Regions from separate parts of the Vibrio ishigakensis genome, predicted to be linked through region 2. Evidence: predicted binding sites of a transcription regulator. Region 2 holds the regulator's gene; each other region holds the start of a gene.

Region 1 (7,495 bases), 680 kb from region 2:
TTGCGGTTAGCTCTTTTAGCGCCGCGTCACCGTCTTGTTTAACCTTGTCTACAACCGCAGAAACCGCGGCTGTAATGTTCGCACCTTCAGCGATAGCAGGACGTTGCAATACTGCATTTTGCTGCTCGTCGCTAAGGGTTTGCCAAGTTACCGTTCTCATCGCTTACTCCATCATCTTCTCAATCGGTAGTACTAGGATTGAGCTCGCGCCCAACTCTTTTAGTTGTTCCATGGTTTCCCAGAACAGGTTCTCAGAGCTCACTAGATGGATAGCAACCTTAGATGAGTCAGATGACAGAGGAAGTACAGTTGGGTCTTCTGCACCTGGAAGAAGAGCGGTTACTTGCTCTAGCTTGTCCTGTGGTGCATGTAGCATGATGTATTTAGATTCTTTTGCCTGCTGAACACCTTGCATACGGGTCAGCAGTTTCTCGATTAGGTCTAGCTTGTCTTGTTCAACGATGCCATCACGTTGGATAAGAGTCGCTTTAGAGCGGAAAATAACCTCGGCCTCTTTTAGGCCATTCGCTTCAAGGGTTGCACCTGTTGAAACAAGGTCAGCGATACCGTCAGCAAGGCCAGCGCGTGGCGCGACTTCAACCGACCCAGTAAGCATACAGGTACTGAAATCGATGCCCTGCCCGTCCATGTATGCTTTAAGAAGGTGTGGATAGCTAGTTGCGATACGCTTACCGGCAAGGTCTTGAGGACCGTTGTAATCCAACTCTTTATCAACGGCGATAGATAGTCGGCAACCACCAAAGTCTAGGCGACGTAGCGTTTTAAACTCAGCTGGCTGACCAGTGGCTTTACGCTCTAGGCGAACTTCTTCTAGTTCGTTCTCACCGATAAAGCCTAGGTCGACCACGCCGTCCATAATAAGACCCGGGATGTCATCGTCACGAACCAGCAGCAGATCGATTGGAGTATTCAGTGAGTGGGCCACAAGACGCTCACCCATGATGTTAAATTTCACGCCACATTTTTTCAGAAGTTCCTGACACTCCTTGCTTAGGCGACCTTTCTTTTGAATTGCGATTCTTAGACGTTGTGTTTGCATTTGTGAATTCCCTGTCAGAGGTGAATAATTTATTTAAAGTTAAAACGAAAAAACCCTTGGGGCTGGGCTCCCAAGGGTTTAAATCTTTTGTATCTCTGATTTAACCGCCGGGAGCTCGTCTCCCGGATACGCGTACCTCGCCCGAAAGACTAAACTGGGTGATGGTGGTGATGATGTAGGTTCATACCTGCAGTGCGCATACGTGGTTTTCTCAAAATTATTGCTTACCCCCACACTAACTAAGGCCACTAAACTTTGCAACCGTTTAATCATGAAAAATTATCGAATCCATTAATTTTGTTGCACATAAGTAGCGTGTGAATAAGTCGTATACCTATTGATAACTGGTATAAAAAAAGGAAGCTAGGCTTCCTTTTTCATTTACAAAATCTTAATTATGCTTTTTGACACGCGGCCATCTTAGAGCGAGAAAGCGCCGAAAGAATAAAGCACATTACCACAAAGGCTACCGACGCTGCTGCAAACGATACTGCCACTGAAGTAGTCAGACCTAGAGTAATAAAGCCAACACACGATACTGCAGCTACAGACAACGCATATGGAAGCTGAGTCTGTACGTGGTCGATGTGGTTACAACGAGCACCTGTCGACGACAGAATTGTAGTATCCGAGATTGGAGAGCAGTGGTCACCAAATACTGAACCTGCTAGTACCGCACCAAGCATCGGAAGCATCAGCGCTAGGTCTGTTGCGGCTGCCATGTCACCTGCGATAGGTAGCATGATACCGAACGTGCCCCATGAGGTACCAGTTGAGAACGCCATTACACCCGCAAGTAAGAACAGAATCACTGGAAGCCAAGCGGTATCAATATTGCCTTGAGCAAGAGTAGATAGGTAAGAACCTGTCTTCATATCACCGATAACGCCACCGATAGTCCAAGCAAAGATAAGGATAAGGATCGCACCAAACATAGAGCGAGCACCAATCCAAAGCGTGCGAGTCACTTCGATAGTTGGGATACGCTGCTTAAGTACAGTACCTAGCGCAACAAGCAGACCTACGATACCACCGTAAACAAGAGAGGTACCTACATCGGTATTCTCGAACGCACCCAGAACAGAGAACTCAAGGCCGTCAGCAGCCAGAGTTTGACCACCGGTGTACATCATAGCGGCAACAGTTGCACCGATAAGCAGCACGATAGGTAGAACCAGATCAGATACTTTGCCTTTAGTGCTTTCAGTAATATCTAGCTCTTCATGATCTTCAGCAGAAACCTTTTCGTCTCCGTCAAATCCACGGCCCTTAGACGCTTCGATTTCATGACGACGCATTGCACCGATGTCGATACGGAACCAAGCCACAACGAATACCATCAGCAGCGCGAATACGGCGTAGAAGTTCATAGGAATAAGACGAACGTACGCGCCCAGTGCTGAGTAATCGGTCATGCCGTGAGTCACTAGGATGCCACCAACGATGGTCATGATGTACGCACCCCAGCTTGATGCCGGCATAAGTACACACATAGGTGCTGCCGTTGAATCAAGGATATAGGCAAGTTTTGCACGAGATACGTGGAAACGATCCGTTACTGGGCGTGAGATTGAACCCACAGCAAGGCTATTAAAGTAATCATCAATAAAGATAAATACACCTAAAAATGCCGCCAGTAGTTTAGAGCCACGCTTGCTCTTAACGCGAGATTGAGCCCATTCAGCGAATGCACGAGTGCCGCCAGAAAGGGTAAGTAGCGCCGTCATCATGCCTAGCAAAAGTAGGAAGGCAACGATGCTCATGTTCCAAGAGTTGATACTCCCTTCTTCGATGAATACGCCGAACACGGTGTCAAAAATGTAACTAGCTGCTCCAGAAACGGAGTAATCAGCCAAAAGGAAACCGCCAACGACAATACCAGCACCAAGAGAAAGTAGTACTCGACGAGTAATAATTGCTAGTCCCAATGCCAAAATAGGTGGCAACAACGAAATGGGAGAGGAAGCAAAATCCATTAAATTCATGATCTTCTTATAACCAATTTGGTAAGAGATCTACTGTAGAAAATATTCGACTTGATGTTGAACAAGCAATCGAATTGGCATTCGATTACCCCACAGTAGCGCTCCATAGTTTAACAACACAATAGACTATGGCAGTGTTGTCCCTTTCGGAAACAACCCCAGCAAGAGAGTTCGATACTCTTCTCTCACTTCGGCGATTAAGCCCTTTGGCTGACAATCAAACGGAATCACCCTTTCGTCAGTTACTCTTGCTTATCGCGCCTCTACCTCACCAGGGCATGAAAAATGCTATTTTATGCCGCTAGATGATCTAGGTGCGGTGCATTCTACTGATCGCATAGCGAAATGCAATAAAAATTCACTGTTGATTCAACAAGCGTACAAAACCTAACACATTACCTTTACTCGCCGTTTTTAGAGCAAATATTCTTTTACAGCCTTCAACACAAATCTCACTCTTTGTTACAGTACGAATGAACGAATTAAACAAAAATGATCAGTCCACTACCTCAAAAATAAATCGATAGCGTCAAAAGCATTTAATCATGGTTATACGAGATGGCATTTATCAATTCTATTAGTGGAAACTTTAATAAAAAATGGCATTCGAAAAAGTTCAAAATATTTGACGTTACATTTTCATAAAATATATTTACCCATCTGCAATTCTTCTTATATAATTACCTGTATCTTTTGGCACCCCTGTGCCTTATACTGCGCTCATATCTATGACGAATTAGAATTACGGGAATTTAAAATGTCTGAATTAACAAAAACTCTTCTTAATATTCGCAGCCTACGTGCATTTGGACGTGAGCTAACTCTAGAGCAACTAGAAGAAGCTCTAGATAAACTAACTATTGTTGTTGAAGAACGTCGTGAAGCAGAAGCTGAAGAACGTGCAGCTCGTGAAGAAAAAGAAGCGAAGCTTGCTGAATACGCAGCGCAAATTCGCGAGCAAGGTATTGATGTAGAAGACCTAATTGCAGCTCTTGCTGGCGAAGGTACAACTAAGTCAAATAAACCAAAACAAAAGCGTGCACCTCGCCCAGCTAAATACAAATATACTAACGAGCAAGGCGAAGAGAAAACTTGGACAGGTCAAGGTCGTACTCCTTCTGCAATCCAGAAGCAACTTGACGCTGGTTCTCAATTAGATGATTTCCTAATCTAATTAGAACGCTAGAAATAGAAAAGCTCCCAAAGGGAGCTTTTTTTATACCTGTCATATAAAGGGAGAATTAACGCTCCCAGTATGCCTCTTCTAGGCTATCTTCTCGTTCAGGTAGGCCTTTAGACAATCGCGGAGAGTGTTGAACCAACACCTCAAAACTTGCACGGTTGGCATATTTACACACTTGAGAGAATGATGAATAAGTCAAAAACTCATGATTGTGTTTGCTTGAATTCGGCACATTCGTTTTATGGAATCTATTTGCCGACAGATCATGTAGCAGTGCAGAAAGCGCAGCATCCCCTGCCCCATTAGTATTCTTAATTTTCTCAGGGCCACCCATATAAGGGGCAATATGAGAATAAACCTTGATTGGGTTTTCACACTTCGCCTTAATTGCAGGGCGACTGAATTCATAACGGTTAAATTCGGCAATCTCACCAGGAAGAAGTGGCAGTGAGGTTTCACGCTTCGCGCTTTCTTCGGTATAACCCGCCATGAATAGGCCTACTGGACCTGAGGTGCATAATACTAGGTCAGCCCAATCTAGCGCTTTATCAGCGGCCAACAAAGGATCTGAAAAACCCGTCAATGCTTCGGCTTCATCTTCGTTCATTGCAATCACAGAGATATGCTCAGAAATAAACTTCTGCCAGAACTCTGGATCATCTTGAATTACGAACTTAGTGCCTAGGGTTAATACCACAGGAACATCATACTTTTTTGCATACTCTATTGCTCTCATGGTTGCTTCGGGCATTGGCTCGTCTTCTTTACAACGAAGCAAATAAGAGGTTAATACCAAGGCAGCGGCATCTTTAAATACAGATTCAGGTACGCTATCAGCGCGTAATTGGTTCATCTGACCTTCACTGATTGCGAAAGTACGCTCACCATCTTCTGAGATAAGGGTAAAGCAGCGCCCAATAGCGCCATCTACACCTTGCAGGTGATTAAGATCCATACGGCTAGAGGTATTACATAAATAACGGAAGCCGTAACTACCGATCTTAATATCAGCACTCATTACACCTAATAGAATAGATTTATCGTCAGCCAATACCGAGTAGTTATGTAAGGTGTTACCTATAGTGCCACCGGCATATTCGTTAGAAATAAGCTGTTGGTCTTTTAGTTCATTGTATAAAGTCTCAGCGGTCTCATCATCGATTACCAAAGAGTGACCTTTACTCAGATTAAACTTGGCAATAAATTCGTCGCTGACCTTAGCTTCAATATCAACCAAGGTTTGGTCAATCCCGACCACATGAGTTTGCTTCGATGCACTTGGATGAGATTTAGAAACCAAAGGGTCTCGGCTGTTAACCGGAAAATAGTGTTTAGATTTACGTTGGCCGGGAAATTTCATGCAGATAATAAGGTTGAGATTAGAAGATCCCCTAATCTTAGACTCAGAGTTTTGTATGAGCAACACAGTGACCTTACGCAAACGGTTGGCTCTAACACCTTGTTACTTAACTGCACAGTAAATAAACAAAAACCGCAGCCTAGGCCGCGGTTTATATATTTAGCTAGCGTATTGATTAAGCCTTTGGCTTTTTACGCTTATCGGTGATTTCCCATTTTCCATCAATAAACAGACCTGTCCAACCAGAAGGCTTGCCGTCAATCTCACTGCGGATATAGTTCTCTTTGCTCTTACGGCTAAAGCGAACCACAGCTGGGCGACCATCAGGGTCGTGGGTCGGAGCATCTGCCAAGTAATGGAACTTAGGCGAGATACGCTCTTTAAATCGAGCTAGCTCTTCTACCAGTGGTGCACGCGTTTCACGTGATTTAGGGAAGTTGCTTGCTGCCATAAACAAACCAGATGCACCGTCACGCAATACAAAGTATGCATCCGACTGGGTACAAGGCAATTCAGGGAAATGAACTGGGTCTTCTTTTGGCGGCGCTACCTCACCGTTTTTCAGGATCTTACGGGTGTTCTTACAGTCCTCATTGGTACAGTCCATATACTTACCAAAGCGACCGTTCTTAAGCACCATGTCTGAACCACACTTGTCACACTCAACAACTGGGCCGTCATAGCCTTTCACCTTGTATTCACCGTGCTCAACCACATAACCATCACAGTTCGGGTTGTTACCACACACGTGGAGCTTACGCTTATCATCGATAAGATACGCATCCATCGCAGTTTCACACACTGGACAACGCTTTTTAGCACGCAGAGCTGCCGTTTCTGGATCTTCTTCCAGAACGTTGATGATGCCCTCTTCGTCACCAAGGTTGATGGTGGTCTTACAGCGCTCTTTCGGCGGCAGTGCATAACCAGAACAGCCAAGGAATACACCAGTTGACGCGGTGCGAATACCCATAGGGCGTGAACAGGTAGGACACTCAATATCGGTCAGAACGATATGGTTTTGCTCCATACCGCCATCATCGGCGTCAAGTTCTGCTTTCTCAAGATCGGTTGTGAAATCTTCGAAGAAGCTATCTAGAACGTTTGTCCAAGCTGCATCACCTTCAGCGATCTGGTCAAGCTTTTGCTCCATACGCGCGGTGAAGTCATAGTTCATCAGGTCTACGAAGCTCTTATCTAGGCGATCAGATACAATCTCACCCATCTTCTCAGCGTAGAAGCGACGCGAATCAACCTTCACATAACCACGGTCTTGGATAGTAGAGATGATAGACGCATAGGTCGAAGGGCGACCGATACCACGCTTCTCAAGCTCTTTAACCAGTGCAGCTTCGGTAAAGCGTGCTGGCGGCTTAGTAAAGTGCTGCTTTGGATCCAAGGCTTTAAGGTCTAGCTTGTCGCCAAGTTTTACCTCAGGCAGGATCTGATCTTCATTCTTACCCATAGGACGCTGAACGCGTGTCCAACCGTCAAACTTAAGGATACGGCCCTTAGCTTTCAGGGTGAACTCGTCAGCCTTAACACTGATGGTGGTTGAATCATATTGTGCTGGCGTCATCTGACAGGCAACAAACTGATTCCAGATAAGCGCATACAGCTTGTGTGCATCTGCATCAACACCGCTCAGGTCTTCTGACTTCACATCAACGCTAGATGGACGGATAGCTTCGTGCGCCTCTTGCGCGCCCTCTTTGCTTCCGTACACCAAAGGTTTAGCTGGAAGATATGCATCACCGAACTCACTGCCGATATAGCCACGTACAGCCTCTACAGCCTCTTTACTTAGGTTAGTGGAGTCAGTACGCATGTAAGTGATGTAACCTGCCTCATACAGGCGCTGAGCTAGCATCATGGTCTTCTTAACACCGTAACCCAGACGCGTACTT
Region 2 (7,495 bases):
TTTTGACGACTGGCTTTATCGTCAAGACGATAAACACGTCTTCAATCTCACCTCAATTCGTAAGTTCGGTCTCGAATTTGGTCGCCTTACCCTGTTTTTTCAGAAGCAATAACGTGGCAGAGATCACTGTTTGTTACAAAAGCAGAACCGGCTTTTTTTGCCAGATCTTAGTTTGTGATAGTATTCTAAGTTCAATTGTATGATTTATTTGTATTATTAATGAGTTCTGCTGTTTCTTCTTCACTGCTGTTTCACAAGACCTTTCCTCACCCTTCTTCAAAGGAGTGGGTAGTGTTCGTGCACGGCGCAGGCGGCAGTTCTTCCATTTGGTTTAAGCAGATCAAGGCGTACAAAGAGCACTTCAATGTTCTGCTTGTAGACCTTCGCGGTCACGGCAAATCAAATAACCTTCTCGCTGATATCATCAACAAACGCTACACCTTTGAAGCGGTAACCAAGGATATCGTCGCGGTTCTGGATCATCTAAAGATCTCATCAGCCCATTTCGTGGGTATGTCTCTTGGCACCATTATCGTGCGCAACATGGCGGAGATCGCCTCTCATCGTGTTCGCTCTATGGTTTTGGGCGGTGCGGTAACTCGCTTCGATGCTCGTTCTCAATTCCTAGTTAAACTCGGTGACCTGAGTAAGAACTTTATCCCATACATGTGGCTGTATAGCTTGTTTGCATGGATCATCATGCCGCAAAAGGGCCAGGTAGAGTCTCGCCATATGTTTATTCGCGAAGCGCGTAAGCTGTGTCAAAAAGAGTTTAAGCGTTGGTTTAGATTGGCGGCTGAGGTGAACCCTCTGATGCGCTACTTCAAGGAGCGAGAGTTGGATATTCCAACCCTCTATCTGATGGGCGACAAAGACTATATGTTTATTAAGCCGGTTAAAGAGATGGTTTCAGTGCACGAGCACAGTAAGCTGATCGAGATTGAGGATTGCGGCCACGTGTGTAACGTGGAAAAGCCTCAGCAGTTCAACCGCGAGTCCATCGCCTTTATTCAGTCGGTGAGCTAGCCCCGCAGTTCCAGCAAAGGGCAAACTGCCCTTCGTTAACCTCACCACATTCACTACAGGTCCAATCGGCCTGCTCGTCCGCTTCCATATATGCCTTGATAATGGCTTCCGCTTTCTCTTTGTAGGCAGGGTCTAGCAGCCACACATGGGGCTGGGTGGAATCATCCATCGGTAGTTCGCCCTGAAGGCCAAACAAGCCAACACTTCGAACCTCAACAGGTATCTTCTCCGCAAGTAAAAGCTCACTGATAAAGTGAGCTTCGGGTGGATTTTTTGCAATATATATCTTCATCTAAGCGACCGATTGATTGGGTCTTATCTTGTTCATTATCCATTTAGCGATAAGTGGGAACAGGCCCAAGAGTGCAAAGGATGCCAGTACGGTCGGGGATACTATGCCTGCTAGGCTGTCTATCTCAGCAAGTTGAGTACCAGCGTTTAGATAAACCATAGTCCCTGCCAACATACCTAGCTGACTAAATAGGTAGAATTTTGCCACTGAGATTGGGGTCAGACCCATCAAAAGGTTGATCAGGAAGAATGGAAATACTGGAATAAGGCGAAGCGAGAATAGATAAAATGCGCCGTCTTTTTCCACGCCCTTGTTGATGGTATCTAACTTATTACCAAACTTAGCTTGTACCCAGTCGCGAAGCAGGTAGCGAGAGCTTAGGAAAGCCAGAGTCGCACCTATAGTGCTGGCAAACGACACCAATACTAAGCTGGTCCAAAAACCGAATAGAGCGGCACCTAATAACGTCACCACGGCAGCTCCTGGGATAGAAAACGCTGTGATAAAGATGTAACCAATAAAGTAGAGAGCAGCAGACAGAACGAAGTTTTGTTCTATATGAGCGTTTAACGCAGCTTGTTGCGCTTTAGCGTTTTCGAGGGTGAGGTATTGCCCAAAGTTGACCGCAAGTAGAATGATAGCTGCAACCAAAATTACGCCAATTATCAATTTCTTATTCATCGTCCTGACCTAAGTAAGTTCACTTAGCTATAGGGACAGAGTAGGACATAGAAAAATTTCATACAAAATAAAAAACGGCACGTTTATTTACGTACCGTTTGGAATTGATTGGATAATTCGAGCTTGGATGAGGTATCATCCGCTTTCGAAGTTAAGCGTTTAGGTTCTTAACGCTATCGCGTGAGATAAGTTCTGGCTGCATCTCAAATACGCGGCGATCGTGCTCTTTGTCGTTGATACGCTCAAGCAGGATTTCAAATGCTGTCTTACCCACACGACGCTTAGGCTGGTGGATAGTGGTCAGTGGCGGCGCAAAATAAGCGGCTAGGTCGATGTTGTCATAACCGATAACTGAGATATCTTCAGGAACCTTAAGGTCGTGCTGTTGCAGGCGACTGATAAGGCCAAGTGCCATGATGTCGTTAAAGCAGAACACAGAAGTAGGGCGAGTCTCGATTGGCATAGCGGCAAGTCTGTCAGCGGCTTCTACTGCGGTATCACACTCGAAGTTACCCTCAAGGATATATTCAGGATTGAACTCGATGTTCGCTTCAGCAAGGGCACGCTTGTAGCCAGCAACACGCTCGATACAAGCCAGTTTCTCTGCTTGACCAGTTAGACATGCAATCTTGTCGTGACCATTCTCAATCAGGTGTTTCGCAGCAATATAGCCACCTTCTTCAGAGTTATCGATGATCTTATCGGCCATTGATGACTCTGGGCCCCAATCCATAACAACTTTCGGGATGTTAGGGTGTGAGTCCAGCATTTCACGCAGCTCTTCTGTTAGGTCAGAACACATAACCAGAAGTCCATCTACACGCTTTTCAGCCAGCATGCGGATATAGTCGCGCTGCTTCTCGTAGATACCACCAGTGTTACACAGGATCAATGTATAGCCCTGACGGTAGCAATAGCTCTCAACACCATCTACAACCTCAGCAAAGAAAGGGTTAGTAGACTGAGTTACCAGCATGCCGATAGTACGAGTGGAGTTACACTTCAGGCTACGGGCTACCGCACTTGGCGCGTAGTTTAGCTCTTTAACAGCTTTCATTACTCGCTCTTGGGTAGACTCTGCTACGAAGCGCGTCTTGTTAATTACGTGCGAAACTGTGGTCGTCGAAACGCCAGCCAGCTTTGCTACATCTTTGATGGTAGCCATGCTTTACCTTGTAAACCTGAAGAAGTGTAGGGACCTACTTAAGAGTAGTGCAATCGATTGCGGAGGGCAGTCTAGCTAGAAATGCGTCAAGTGACAACGCATTTCTATACAAAATGAGAATTCATCAATCGTTCGCAAGATAGTGACTATCCAGCTCACAAAACGCCACCAAAAGCTCGGCTACAGAGGCGTAAAAACCGAATTCGTCGAACTTGGTGCAGTTTTCTGAAAACTGAGGCACCCAGGTCAGCAAATGTTGTTCGATGAAGGCTTGTTGCTCGGCTAGGGCTACCTCCATATGGGCTTCTTGCTCAAGCTCGTTTGAGCGGATGATGAGATTTCCGAGAAAGTCGAGCTGGATAGCAAGGTGATCCGCCGGCTCGTTGAAGTTCTTATCAACCTGAATGCCTTTTTCCTGCATCAAGGCCGCCATCTCTTGCGCTGGTTTGCCGTTAAGCAGTTTGCTGTCATCGAGATAGATAGAGGCATAAGGAAGTGCCGCATGTTTATCGGAGGTTAGAAACAGCTCACAGAAGTCGGCAGATAACTCTAACTGCGCATCCTCTCTGTCTTGAAGCTTGTTTAGAGACTCGATGACGCCATCAGTGGCTTTCTTTAGCTCTTCGTTTTCAGATAGGCCTTGTAGGAAGCCGCGAACTTGTTGGCTTTGATACGCCTTGAGCTCTTCGTCAGTCAGCTCTTTTGAGAATAGGCTTGAGAACCACCAGTAGATTTCGGCGCGTTGCTCATTGAATTTCTTGATTTCTTGCATTGTAAGATCCAACAAAGGGCGCATCGGCGCCCTTGTAACAAAATTTAACTATATGAATTATGAATCAGTTATTTACTACTGACAAGGTTGCGTATCTTCTGCCACCAAGTACCGAGGGTCTCATGCCAGTAGCGTTCTGTTTGCTCTAGATACTGAGCTTGTGGGGTGTATTTTACCCAAGCCTGTTCAATGTTGGAGTGAGCAAGGTAGTTAGTCGGTGCAGGCACCGGCTCTAGACCCGCCTCATTAAACTCCCCCAGAGCCCGATTCATATGGCTAGCTGAAGTCACTAACACCAGCTTCTTATTGCCAACAAAGCCGGCAGCTTGATGCGCCTCTTCCCAGGTATCTTGCGCGGTTTCAAGCAAGATAATATCAGGCTTAGCAACCCCAAGCGCCAGAGCAACCTGCGCCATCATTCTCGCTTGGCTGATCTCTGTACCGCCTGAATAACCTGAGAGAATCAATTTACTGCCAGGATACATACGCAGAATACGAATACCCTCAGACAGACGCATTAGGGCAGTACGGCTTAACTCAGAAGTGGGTGGGATCTCCGCATCTACAACATGACCACTGCCAAGAACCATCACGTAGTCAATATTCTCAGTGGTCGGCAAGAAGGCAGTGTATTTGCGTTCTAGCGGTTTTAGTAGAGAGGTCGAGATAGGTTGGAACGAGATGGCAAAGATAGAAAACAGTGATATGAAAATGACGATGCAGCCAAACTTATGCTTGCGTGTGAACATCACCAGAGCGAGACCAATGAAGCCAAGAATGAGCATGGCAGGCAGAGGCATCAAAAACGCAGAAATGAGTTTCTTAAGTTCAAACATGATTACAACAATATATCCCTAAATGATTTTAAGTCGAGGTATGCATAATTACGGCTAATAATGCGCCCAGATTGGCCGAAAAAATCGCCATTCAAAGCGCTCCCTCTTTATTCTTCATCTTCTTGTGACACAATACCAAACTTGATTCTATAACCACATGCTCGCCGTGAGAAAAGATCGCAATTTTGACGACATCGCCGATAAATTTGCCGAGAACATTTATGGTTCTGACAAAGGTAACATCAGGCAAACAATAGTTTGGGAAGACCTAAACCGAATTCTATCTCAAATGGATGGGAACTCGAAATCGCTCACCATCTTAGACGCAGGTGGCGGCTTAGCACAAATGTCGCAAAAACTTGCTGAGCTCGGACATAAAGTCATTTTGTGTGATGTATCTAACGAAATGCTGAACTTAGCAAAGCAAGAAATTGCGAACAAGGGGTTGCTGGAGCAGTATCAATTTATCCACGCTCCTGTACAGGAGTTACACCATCACCTCGATGAACAGGTCGATCTGATCCTATTTCATGCGGTGATGGAATGGCTTGCCGAACCGGAGGATGCCCTCAAGAAATTGATGACGCACCTAAAACCGCAAGGCATGGCATCGGTCATGTTCTACAACCACCACGGATTGGTGATGAAGAATGTGGTCTGTGGCAACATACCTCATGTTTTGCAGGGAATGCCTCATCGAAAAAGATTTAAGCTTCAGCCACAACAAGGCCTAGTCCCGAAGGACGTCTATCAGTGGCTGGAAGAATGTGACCTCACCATCTGCGGTAAGTCTGGCATACGTTGTTTTCACGACTATGTAGGCTTTACCCAGTATGTGGGTGATTATACCCCAGAACAATTGTTGGAGCTTGAACAGCAGTTATGCCGAACTGAGCCTTATCTGTCTCTGGGCAGATATATCCACGTTTGGGTTCAGAAGTAGTTAGCAAGGATCGGAATGAGCCAAGCACAAGAACAAAATAACGACCAGTTGTCGGTAGACGAGCTGGTTGGCTGGGTAAAACAGCACGATTTTTCATTAAACCTCACCAGTGAACGCCTTAGTTTTCTGGTGGCTATCGCCCTATTGAGCCAAGAAAGATTCGATGGTGAATTGGGTGAGGGTGAATTGCACGATGCATTCACCATAGTAGAGGGTCAGTTTCAAGACGCTGAGGTCAAGGGCAACAAGTTATTCAAAGCGAACAACGCCATCAACGACCTCGTCAGTCAGCGTCTATTAAACCGCTTTAATGCCGATGACCAAGAGGGCAATAGCATATATCGCTTGTCACCTCTGGCGATGGGCATTTGCGAATATTACTTACGTCATCGTCAGTTCTCCAAGCTCAAGCTGTCTGTGCAGCTGGTGCTGGTGGGCAAGGAACTCTCGCAAGCCGTTGAAACGGCGCAGGGTGAGCTCTCTATCGACGAGTGGCGCCGCGATGTATACGGCACGTTGAAATACACCGTCGGTGAGATCTTCGACCAGATAGACCTTAACCAAAGGGTGATGGACGAAGAGCAGGCTGAGGTTAAACAACAGATTGCCGCGCTTCTTAATCAAGATTGGCGCGAGGCGATCAGCCAGTGTGAAGGGCTTCTATCCGCCACATCAAATACCCTAACCGAACTGCAATCGTCACTGCAGGCAGCGGGTGATGAGCTTCAATCTCAACTGCTTGAACTGCAGCAGATGGTGTATGGCGAGGAAGAACTCGACTTTATCGATGCAGTGCTGTTTAGCCTACAGATAAAACTCGACCGTATTGTCAGCTGGGGTCAGCAATCCATCGATTTGTGGATTGGCTATGACCGCCACGTACACAAATTCATCCGTACCGCTATCGATATGGATAAGAACCGCGCCTTTAGCCAAAGGCTTCGTCAGTCTATTCAGGACTTCTCACAAAGCCCATGGTTACTTACCTTTGCCGATGCCGAGCGATTGCGTGACTTGCGTGATGAATCCTTGGTGTTGAAAAACGATGAAGCGCTAGGTGAATTACCTCCTGAGGTGGAATACCAAGAGATGCAACAGGTGAGCAATGAGCTTGCTGAGCATGTGAAGGCGCTACTCCATGAGCACAAGCAACAAGGCTCGAACATCGACCTTGGTGCGGTTCTAAAAGATTACCTGTCGAGCCATCCACAGGCACGACACTTTGATTTAGCGCGAATGGTGGTTGATCAAGCCGTTCGCCTTGGATACTCAGAACAAGACTATGCCGCCATTCAGCCTGACTGGCAGTCGATCAACGAATATGGCGCTAAGGTACAAGCAAATGTCATCAACAAATTCTGAACACTACATGCCAGAGGAACTGGCAAAAGCGATAGCTAACCCGCTGTTTCCGGGGCTAGACAGCCTATTGCGTGCCGGTCGTCACATCACTCAAGACGACATGGACAACTATGCACTGCTGTGCGATTTCGAAACCGATTTGGCGCTGTTTTATCAAAGATACAACGTTGAATTGGTTAAAGCGCCGGAAGGCTTCTTCTATCTGCGTCCTCGCTCAACCACATTAATTGGTCGTAGCGTGCTCTCCGAGCTGGATATGCTGGTGGGTAAGGTGCTGTGTTTCTTGTATCTAAGCCCAGAGCGTCTGGCGCAAGAGGGCATCTTTACCAATCAGGAACTGTTTGAAGAGCTGTTGAACATTGCTGAGCAAAAGACCTTGATGAAGTTTGTGACCAACAAGGCAACCGGTACTGACCTA
Region 3 (7,495 bases), 260 kb from region 2:
AGTCGAAGTAGACGAGTTACGTTTTATTTTGGGGTAAACCCTCAACATAGCGAATGTTGCGCAGAAGAATCACACTTCTGTATCGATAAATGATTACGCCTCTTTAATACAATACGCTTCCCCATCGCGGGGCCAGTGGCCTTATTGCATGCTCGTATTTGTGTGCTTCTACTGGAGCGGTAGACAGTACTGTTGGCATCAGTAAGCGGCTTATTGCATCCTCTATCTACAGTTTCGCTATTGTGTTGCTAAGTCATTGGTCTACTTGGGTTGCGTTCGAGTGATAACGAAAACCGTTATAGGTCTTATCACCTGGCCAAGTCTTGTTGGTGACCACTGACTTCCAAAAACTTCCAAGAGTTTTTGCTGGGAGCCCTGTCAATGCTGGGCTCGTGTCTTCAAGGGTACTTCGTCTAATTTCGCTTGCGATAATTAGACGAAGTAAAAGGCGGGGCCTGTCCCTCGTTTTGCCAGTGCTTTTTATTCGCTCTGACGAGCTCATGCACTGGCCACTTCATATACTCAACTCGAGCGTGAGTTTGGTTTGAAAATTGAGTCATCGTACCCATGGCTTTCTCCTTTGGTGCTGTTACGCGGAATGTCCTAAGACACTTTGGTTCGCACTGTGTGCGCTTCAATAAGGAGTAATCCAATCTCTTTAAAAACAATGAAATGTGCCACCATAAACAGAACGTTACATTCATATTCAATGAGCACAAAACATGAGAAGTCTGAGTTGCCTCTGCCTTGACATCAGATTCACCACCATACTAACCAGTTATTTTCTGGAGCAGGATCTAGAAACTCATTCGTAAATCTGACTTTTATCTTAAAAAGCACGGTAATTGAGATTCCATAGTCTTTAAAGGAAGTGAATTAAAATGATGGACATTTTGACTCAAACGAAAATGCTGAATCGAAACCAAGCTGCTGAGTACTTGGGAGTTTCTCCAGGAACACTTGCGGTTTGGGCTTCAACAGGTAGGTATCAACTCCCGTTTGTAAAAATTGGGAGAAAAGTTTTTTATAGAGTGGTTGACTTGGAATCGTTCATCGAACAAAGATTATTTATGCAAACCCATTAATGTAGTCTGGACAGAAAACAATGAAACGTCACATAAGCACGATGACTCTCGACTATTTAGATTTTCTCAAGCAGGGACGCTGAACAGGCTTATTGCCACCGGCACCACCACGGCACCACAGAAAAGCAAAAGGCCAGATAACTCATTGAATTATCTGGCCTTTCATTGAAGAATGGCACGCCCTGTAGGATTCGAACCTACGACCACATCCTTAGAAGGGACGTGCTCTATCCAGCTGAGCTAAGGGCGCGCTACAAGAAAAGAATTATAAGCGCTGTAATCCAATGGTCAACGGCTTTGTATAGCATTATGATCTAAGTGCTGAATTTTGAACCAGAAAGATCCACTGCGTGTAACTTTTACTCAAAGCAAACGATTGCGCTGTAGCAAAACGTAAACATTTTTGCGACAATGCGCCAAAATTTTGAACCGCCAAACTTTAGGAAATGTGATGACTGCTCAAAATATCGACGGAAAACTGATTTCACAAACTGTTCGCTCAGAAGTTGCCGCTCGAGTGAAAGCGAGAACCGAAGCCGGCCTGCGTGCGCCTGGTCTTGCGGTAGTGCTAGTGGGTGAAGACCCAGCCTCTCAGGTTTATGTTGGCAGTAAGCGCCGTGCATGTGACGAGGTGGGCTTTGTATCTAAGTCTTATGACCTGCCTGCGACAACGTCAGAGCAACAGCTTCTAGACCTTATCGATGAGCTAAACCAAGACAATGAGATCGATGGCATCCTAGTTCAGTTGCCACTGCCAGCGGGTATCGACTCGACTCTAGTGCTTGAGCGTATCACTCCAGAGAAGGATGTGGATGGTTTCCACCCATATAACGTTGGTCGTCTGGCACAGCGTATCCCAAAGCTGCGCTCTTGTACGCCTAAGGGTATCGTGACTCTGCTTGAGCGTTACAACATCCCAACTCACGGCAAGCACGCTGTGATCGTAGGCGCATCTAACATCGTTGGTCGTCCTATGACTCTAGAGCTTTTGCTGGCAGGTTGTACAACTACTACGTGTCACCGCTTTACCAAGGACCTTGAAGGTCACGTGCGTCAAGCAGACCTACTGGTAGTTGCTGTTGGTAAGCCAAACTTTATTCCAGGTGACTGGGTGAAACCGGGCGCTGTGGTTATCGATGTAGGCATCAACCGCCTAGATAGCGGCAAGCTTGTTGGTGATGTGGAATACGACGTAGCAAAAGAGAACGCAAGCTATATCACTCCTGTACCAGGTGGCGTTGGCCCAATGACGGTAGCCTCTCTTATTGAGAACACCATGATTGCTTGCGAGCAATACGGAAAGTAAGTCTAGAGATGCTAAAAGAGGCCAAGCGGCCTCTTTTTTATTTCAGTGAATCAGCTAGCTTACTTACAGCTAGCCCAAAGTAATAGGAGCGATTCCATTTCATCAACACCTGATAGTTGTCATACACAAGATAGGTGCGACCATTGGGTGAATCCGGCGCTATCAACCAAGCATTTATGTCCTCGGTTAGCACAGGCAAATCAAAGCCCTGCTGATTGCGAACCCCAAGGGCTTGCCATTCTGCTAATGTCTTGGATTGAGATTTCTGGCGACCGTAAAGCTGATCAGATAAAGGTTTGGTAACCTTAACCTCACGTCCCCAAGTATATTTGTCATTCCAACCTGATTGGCGCAGATAGTTGGCAGCCGAAGCAAACACATCCGTTTCATTGGTCCAGATGTTTTTAGTGCCATCACCGTTGCCATCAGCGGCATAATTCAAAAATGAGCTTGGCATAAACTGGGGTTGTCCCATAGCACCCGCCCATGAGCCCTTCATCTTATCTGCCGTGATATGGCCTTGGTCGAGAATGGTAAGCGCATCCATCAACTCATTGCGGAAAAAGGTCTCGCGTCTTCCTTCGAATGCCATAGTGGTCAGCGCATCCACTACGCTGTAGCCACCAGTGAGAGAACCAAAGTTACTCTCAACCCCCCACAGAGCAACGATAAAGCGCGGCTGTACGCCATATTCATCGCCAATACGCTCTAGCTCTTTTCTGTGTTTGTTGTATTGCTGTTTCGCTTGTTTGACTTTCCAGCCGGGAACAGCGCGGGGAAGGTACTCTTCTAGAGTAATTTTTTGCTCTGGTTGAGAGCGATCCGCCTTTACAGCCCTGTGTTTAAAGGTGACGTTTTCAAAGGCTTGATTAACGGTGTCAGGGCGAATGCCCTCTTCTATGGCTTGGCTCTTTAAGGTCTCTACATAGGCCTCAAAGGTAATATCACGATCCACCAAACTGGTGTCTGCGTGGACTGGGGCAATCAGTGCCCCTAACAACAATCCGAACGTCCCTGTTCTCAGCTTAAAATCCATTTACTACTCCACAGGCTTATCGCCTTGTTGCTTTCTTTGTTTGTATTTTTCCAGCTCGTTTTCCGTTGGAGGTGGAAGCTGCAAAAAGTAACCATCTTTGTTCATAGACTCTTTGACCTTTTCTACGTCAACAAGTGCCAAAGAACGTGTGGCTAAATTGATCATCATCACAATGACAGGCTTACCAAACATCTGCATCAACTGATCTGGCACCTGACTGAAATCATCCTTCTTAGGAACGTAGAGGTACATACCCTCTTTTTTACTACTTTTATAAATTGCGCAAATCATAAGATGCCTTGATATATCGAGTGATTTTCTAAAACTGAGAATACAAAAATGTTAAAAACACCGCTTTATAGGGATTTTGAAGCTAAAAGCACCATTTGACAATAAGATTACTTGTCGACCCACCCGATGAAATATAACATGAATACTCTGAAATTGATTATATGCCAAGGCTAGGTTCCATGTCTCAATCTCCAGATCTGAAAGGCAGTAGCTTTCCACTAACCGTGCTTCATATGCACCAGCATGACGCTCAATCTGCAATCGCATACCTTGACCAAAAGGTATCCAAGGCTCCTGCATTTTTTAATTCGGCGCCCTTGGTGATCAATCTATCGAACGCTTCCTCTGACCTCGACCTCTTTCTACTCAAGCAAGGCATTGAAAACGTCGGCATGATCCCTGTGGGCGTGACCGAATGCAGCGATAAGCATCTCGAGAAATTGGCTCGCGAGTCAGGCCTTGCAGTAATGACGGGAACCAACCGTCCAGACAAAGCCCCTGCACCTATCACTCCAACCAAGATAGTTCGCACGCCGGTGCGCTCTGGCCAGCAGATATACGCTAAAGACAGCGATCTGATAATCCTGAGCCATGTGAGCGCAGGCGCTGAGGTTATCGCAGACGGAAGCATACATATTTACGGCACTTTGCGTGGTCGTGCTCTTGCGGGCGCAACCGGGCAGGGCGCCTCAATAATCTGCCACAACATGCAAGCAGAATTAGTTTCCATCGCAGGAAACTATTGGCTTAGCGAGCAAATCGATTCAAACCACTGGGGAGAAAAGGTGATTCTGAGTTTGAAGGATGAAACTCTTCACAGCGAGCTCCTCAAAATTTAACTAAGGATAAAATGATGGCACGTATCATTGTTGTTACTTCAGGCAAAGGCGGCGTAGGGAAAACCACCTCCAGTGCCGCAATCGCGTCAGGCCTTGCGCTAGCAGGCAAAAAAACCGCTGTTATCGATTTCGATATCGGCCTACGAAACCTAGACCTTATCATGGGCTGTGAGCGCCGCGTGGTGTATGACTTCGTTAACGTAATCAACGGCGAAGCGACTCTTAACCAAGCGCTAATCAAAGACAAGCGCACCGATAATCTATTTATTCTTCCTGCATCTCAGACCCGTGACAAAGACGCGCTATCAAAAGAAGGCGTTCAAGCGGTTCTAGATGATCTGGACGAAATGGGTTTTGACTTCATCATCTGTGACTCACCGGCAGGTATCGAGCAAGGTGCTCTAATGGCGCTTTACTTCGCTGATGAAGCCATCGTGACCACTAACCCTGAGGTTTCTTCGGTACGTGACTCAGATCGTATCCTAGGCATTCTGGATTCTAAATCTCGCCGCGCTGAACTTGGCCTAGACCCAGTTAAAACCCACCTGCTATTGACTCGCTATAACCCGACGCGCGTTAACCAAGGTGAGATGCTGAGCGTACAAGACGTAGAAGAGATCCTTCACATCGACCTTGTAGGTGTTATCCCTGAGAGCCAAGCAGTTCTAAATGCGTCTAACAAGGGTGTGCCGGTTATCTTTGATAATGAATCTGACGCAGGTATGGCTTATTCAGATACCATTCAGCGTCTGCTTGGCGAGACCATTGAGTTCCGCTTCCTAACCGAGCCTAAAAAAGGCATCTTCCAGCGTCTATTCGGGGGTTAATCTATGTCACTACTTGAGTTTTTCCGCCCAAAAAAGAAGACCTCGGCGAACCTTGCTAAGGAGCGCCTGCAGATCATCGTTGCTGAGCGTCGCAGTCAAGACGACCCAGCGCCAGCGTATCTGCCTGAGCTTAAGGCTGATATCCTGAAGGTGATCAGTAAGTACGTTGATGTTGACCCGAACATGGTCGATGTGAGCTTTGAGCACAAGCACGATGATATCGCTGTTTTGGAGCTCAACGTTAAGCTTCCTGAGGAAGAATAAGCATTAAAAAACGCACCTACCTAGGTGCGTTTTTTGTTTTAAGCGCCGTGGCACTTTTTGAATTTCTTGCCGCTTCCGCATGGGCATGGGTCGTTTCGACCCACATCCTTGTATGGGTTTAGAGACTGACTCTTGTTCCCTACCATCAACTCGTCTGCCGCTTGCGCTACCTCGTTGATCATAAGGTCTAGCTGAGGCTGAAGGTCACTAAGCCGTGGCAGCTCTTCAAAGCCCGCTTGCTTCATCTGCTCATGGGTCTGAGCTTCATCCATCAATAGCGACATAGTCGTTAACAGCGCCGATAGCATACGCATGGTACCGTCTGCGATCTCTAGCTGTTGCCAGTCTTGCTCTACGGTCGGCCATACCGACAGAAAGCCCTCGGCAAAATCAGCTAGATTATCTTGATTGCCTGATGCTAACTCTAGGGCCGAATACTGGTTCGCCTTGAGCTTGGCAAATTGACCATTGATGTGCTCAACGATAGTCGGCTTAGCCTGTTCAAAATCCTCGCCAAACAGGTCTGCAGCCCAGTTCTCGGGCTCTAACGGCTTAACCGTCAGGTTCGAAGCCAGTATTGCCCCTTCCCAAAAATAGCCACTCTCACCCTGATAGTCGTCAGCAAAGCTAATCAAATCGCTCATTTTCTTATTCCAAACTCGAATTTGCGCCTAGTATGAGTGAAAAAGCCTTGGCTCGCTATAGGGCGGGATAATGTCGGTGACATTTTAGGCAAAAGCATCTAAAATCGCCCGTCCCTAAATTGAAGGTAGAACCCAATGCGTCTTGTACTCGGCCCTATGGAGGGCGTTCTCGATCACCTAATGCGAGAAATCCTTACTGACATTAACGACTATGACCTATGCGTCACTGAGTTCGTGCGCGTCAGTGACCAGCTGCTACCAGACCGTTCCTTCTATAAGCTCTGCCCAGAGCTACTAACGGGTTCTAAAACCAAATCAGGCACACCAGTACACCTTCAGCTTCTCGGTCAACGCCCAGAGTGGATGGCAGAGAATGCCTATAAGGCCTATCAGCTAGGTGCTGCCGGTATCGACCTAAACTTTGGTTGCCCTGCCCGCTTGGTTAACAAGAGCAAGGGCGGCGCTGTGCTTCTAAAAGAGCCTGAGCTGATGTATCAAATCATCAAGGCGTGTCGCGAGGCAGTGCCATCTGAGGTACCAATTACGGCTAAGATCCGCCTTGGTTGGGAAAACCCAGACGACTGCTTTGAGATCGTAAGTGCGGTAGAAAGCGCAGGCGCAAATGAGCTTACTGTGCATGCCCGCACCAAAGAGGGTGGCTATCGCGCCGATCAGATCCGCTGGGACTATCTCGCTAAGATCCGTCAACACACCAAGATGCCACTTATCGCTAATGGTGAAATCTGGAATTTTGAAGATGGTCAGCGCTGCATCGAAAGCACGGGTATCGACTCGCTGATGGTGTGCCGTGGCGCGTTTAACGTGCCTAACCTTGGCAATGTGGTAAAACACAATCAGGCCGTAATGCCTTGGACTGAGGTAGTGACGCTACTGCTGAAATACTCAGAATATGAGATGAAGGGTGACAAGGGACTTTACTACCCTAACCGCGTCAAACAGTGGTTTGCTTATCTACGCCAGCAGTACCCTGAAGCGAAAGAGCTGTTCCACAACATCCGCACCTTTAACAAGGCCGCTCCTATCGTGGAACATATTCAGGCCTACCATCAAGAGCTGATGGCTACCGTTTAAAGATTCGAACAATCGAAAAATTGCCAGCTAGATGCTGGCAATTTTCATTCTATAGCTTGATAAGCTCGGCGCCCTTTCCTTCTAGCTTGGCCACCAGCTCACCATTTTCAA

What was found. The regulator PurR, encoded in region 2, represses purine synthesis genes. The targets are predictions, from matches to a motif close to TNANGNAAACGTTTNCNTNA.
Region 1: a site for PurR is predicted at 5,662-5,681, ahead of Pcarn_RS05290 (inosine/guanosine kinase). Genes of this name have one in related genera too.
Region 3: a site for PurR is predicted at 1,450-1,469, ahead of folD (bifunctional methylenetetrahydrofolate dehydrogenase/methenyltetrahydrofolate cyclohydrolase FolD). Genes of this name have one in related genera too.

What each region holds. Positions count from the first base shown of each region.
Region 1 is NZ_AP024881.1:1,180,086-1,187,580, reverse strand. It holds gene hisD (histidinol dehydrogenase) at 1-160, opposite strand, end outside; gene hisG (ATP phosphoribosyltransferase) at 164-1,060, opposite strand; His leader region at 1,105-1,234, opposite strand; gene Pcarn_RS05300 (Na+/H+ antiporter NhaC family protein) at 1,456-3,045, opposite strand; lysine riboswitch at 3,134-3,319, opposite strand; gene Pcarn_RS05295 (H-NS family histone-like protein) at 3,803-4,219, shown strand; gene Pcarn_RS05290 (inosine/guanosine kinase) at 4,287-5,588, opposite strand; gene topA (type I DNA topoisomerase) at 5,764-7,495, opposite strand, start outside.
Region 2 is NZ_AP024881.1:1,861,771-1,869,265, reverse strand. It holds gene Pcarn_RS08425 (DUF3833 domain-containing protein) at 1-112, shown strand, start outside; gene Pcarn_RS08420 (alpha/beta fold hydrolase) at 220-1,026, shown strand; gene Pcarn_RS08415 (DUF7577 domain-containing protein) at 1,007-1,318, opposite strand; gene Pcarn_RS08410 (TVP38/TMEM64 family protein) at 1,319-1,999, opposite strand; gene purR (HTH-type transcriptional repressor PurR) at 2,151-3,164, opposite strand; gene torD (molecular chaperone TorD) at 3,289-3,936, opposite strand; gene elyC (envelope biogenesis factor ElyC) at 4,005-4,772, opposite strand; gene cmoM (tRNA uridine 5-oxyacetic acid(34) methyltransferase CmoM) at 4,939-5,715, shown strand; gene mukF (chromosome partition protein MukF) at 5,731-7,077, shown strand; gene mukE (chromosome partition protein MukE) at 7,058-7,495, shown strand, end outside.
Region 3 is NZ_AP024881.1:2,121,229-2,128,723, forward strand. It holds gene Pcarn_RS09660 (helix-turn-helix domain-containing protein) at 909-1,085, shown strand; tRNA gene Pcarn_RS09665 (tRNA-Arg) at 1,259-1,335, opposite strand; gene folD (bifunctional methylenetetrahydrofolate dehydrogenase/methenyltetrahydrofolate cyclohydrolase FolD) at 1,537-2,391, shown strand; gene Pcarn_RS09675 (lytic murein transglycosylase) at 2,429-3,427, opposite strand; gene Pcarn_RS09680 (YcgL domain-containing protein) at 3,431-3,718, opposite strand; gene minC (septum site-determining protein MinC) at 3,898-4,557, shown strand; gene minD (septum site-determining protein MinD) at 4,572-5,384, shown strand; gene minE (cell division topological specificity factor MinE) at 5,388-5,648, shown strand; gene Pcarn_RS09700 (YecA/YgfB family protein) at 5,687-6,292, opposite strand; gene dusC (tRNA dihydrouridine(16) synthase DusC) at 6,428-7,384, shown strand; gene malZ (maltodextrin glucosidase) at 7,434-7,495, opposite strand, start outside.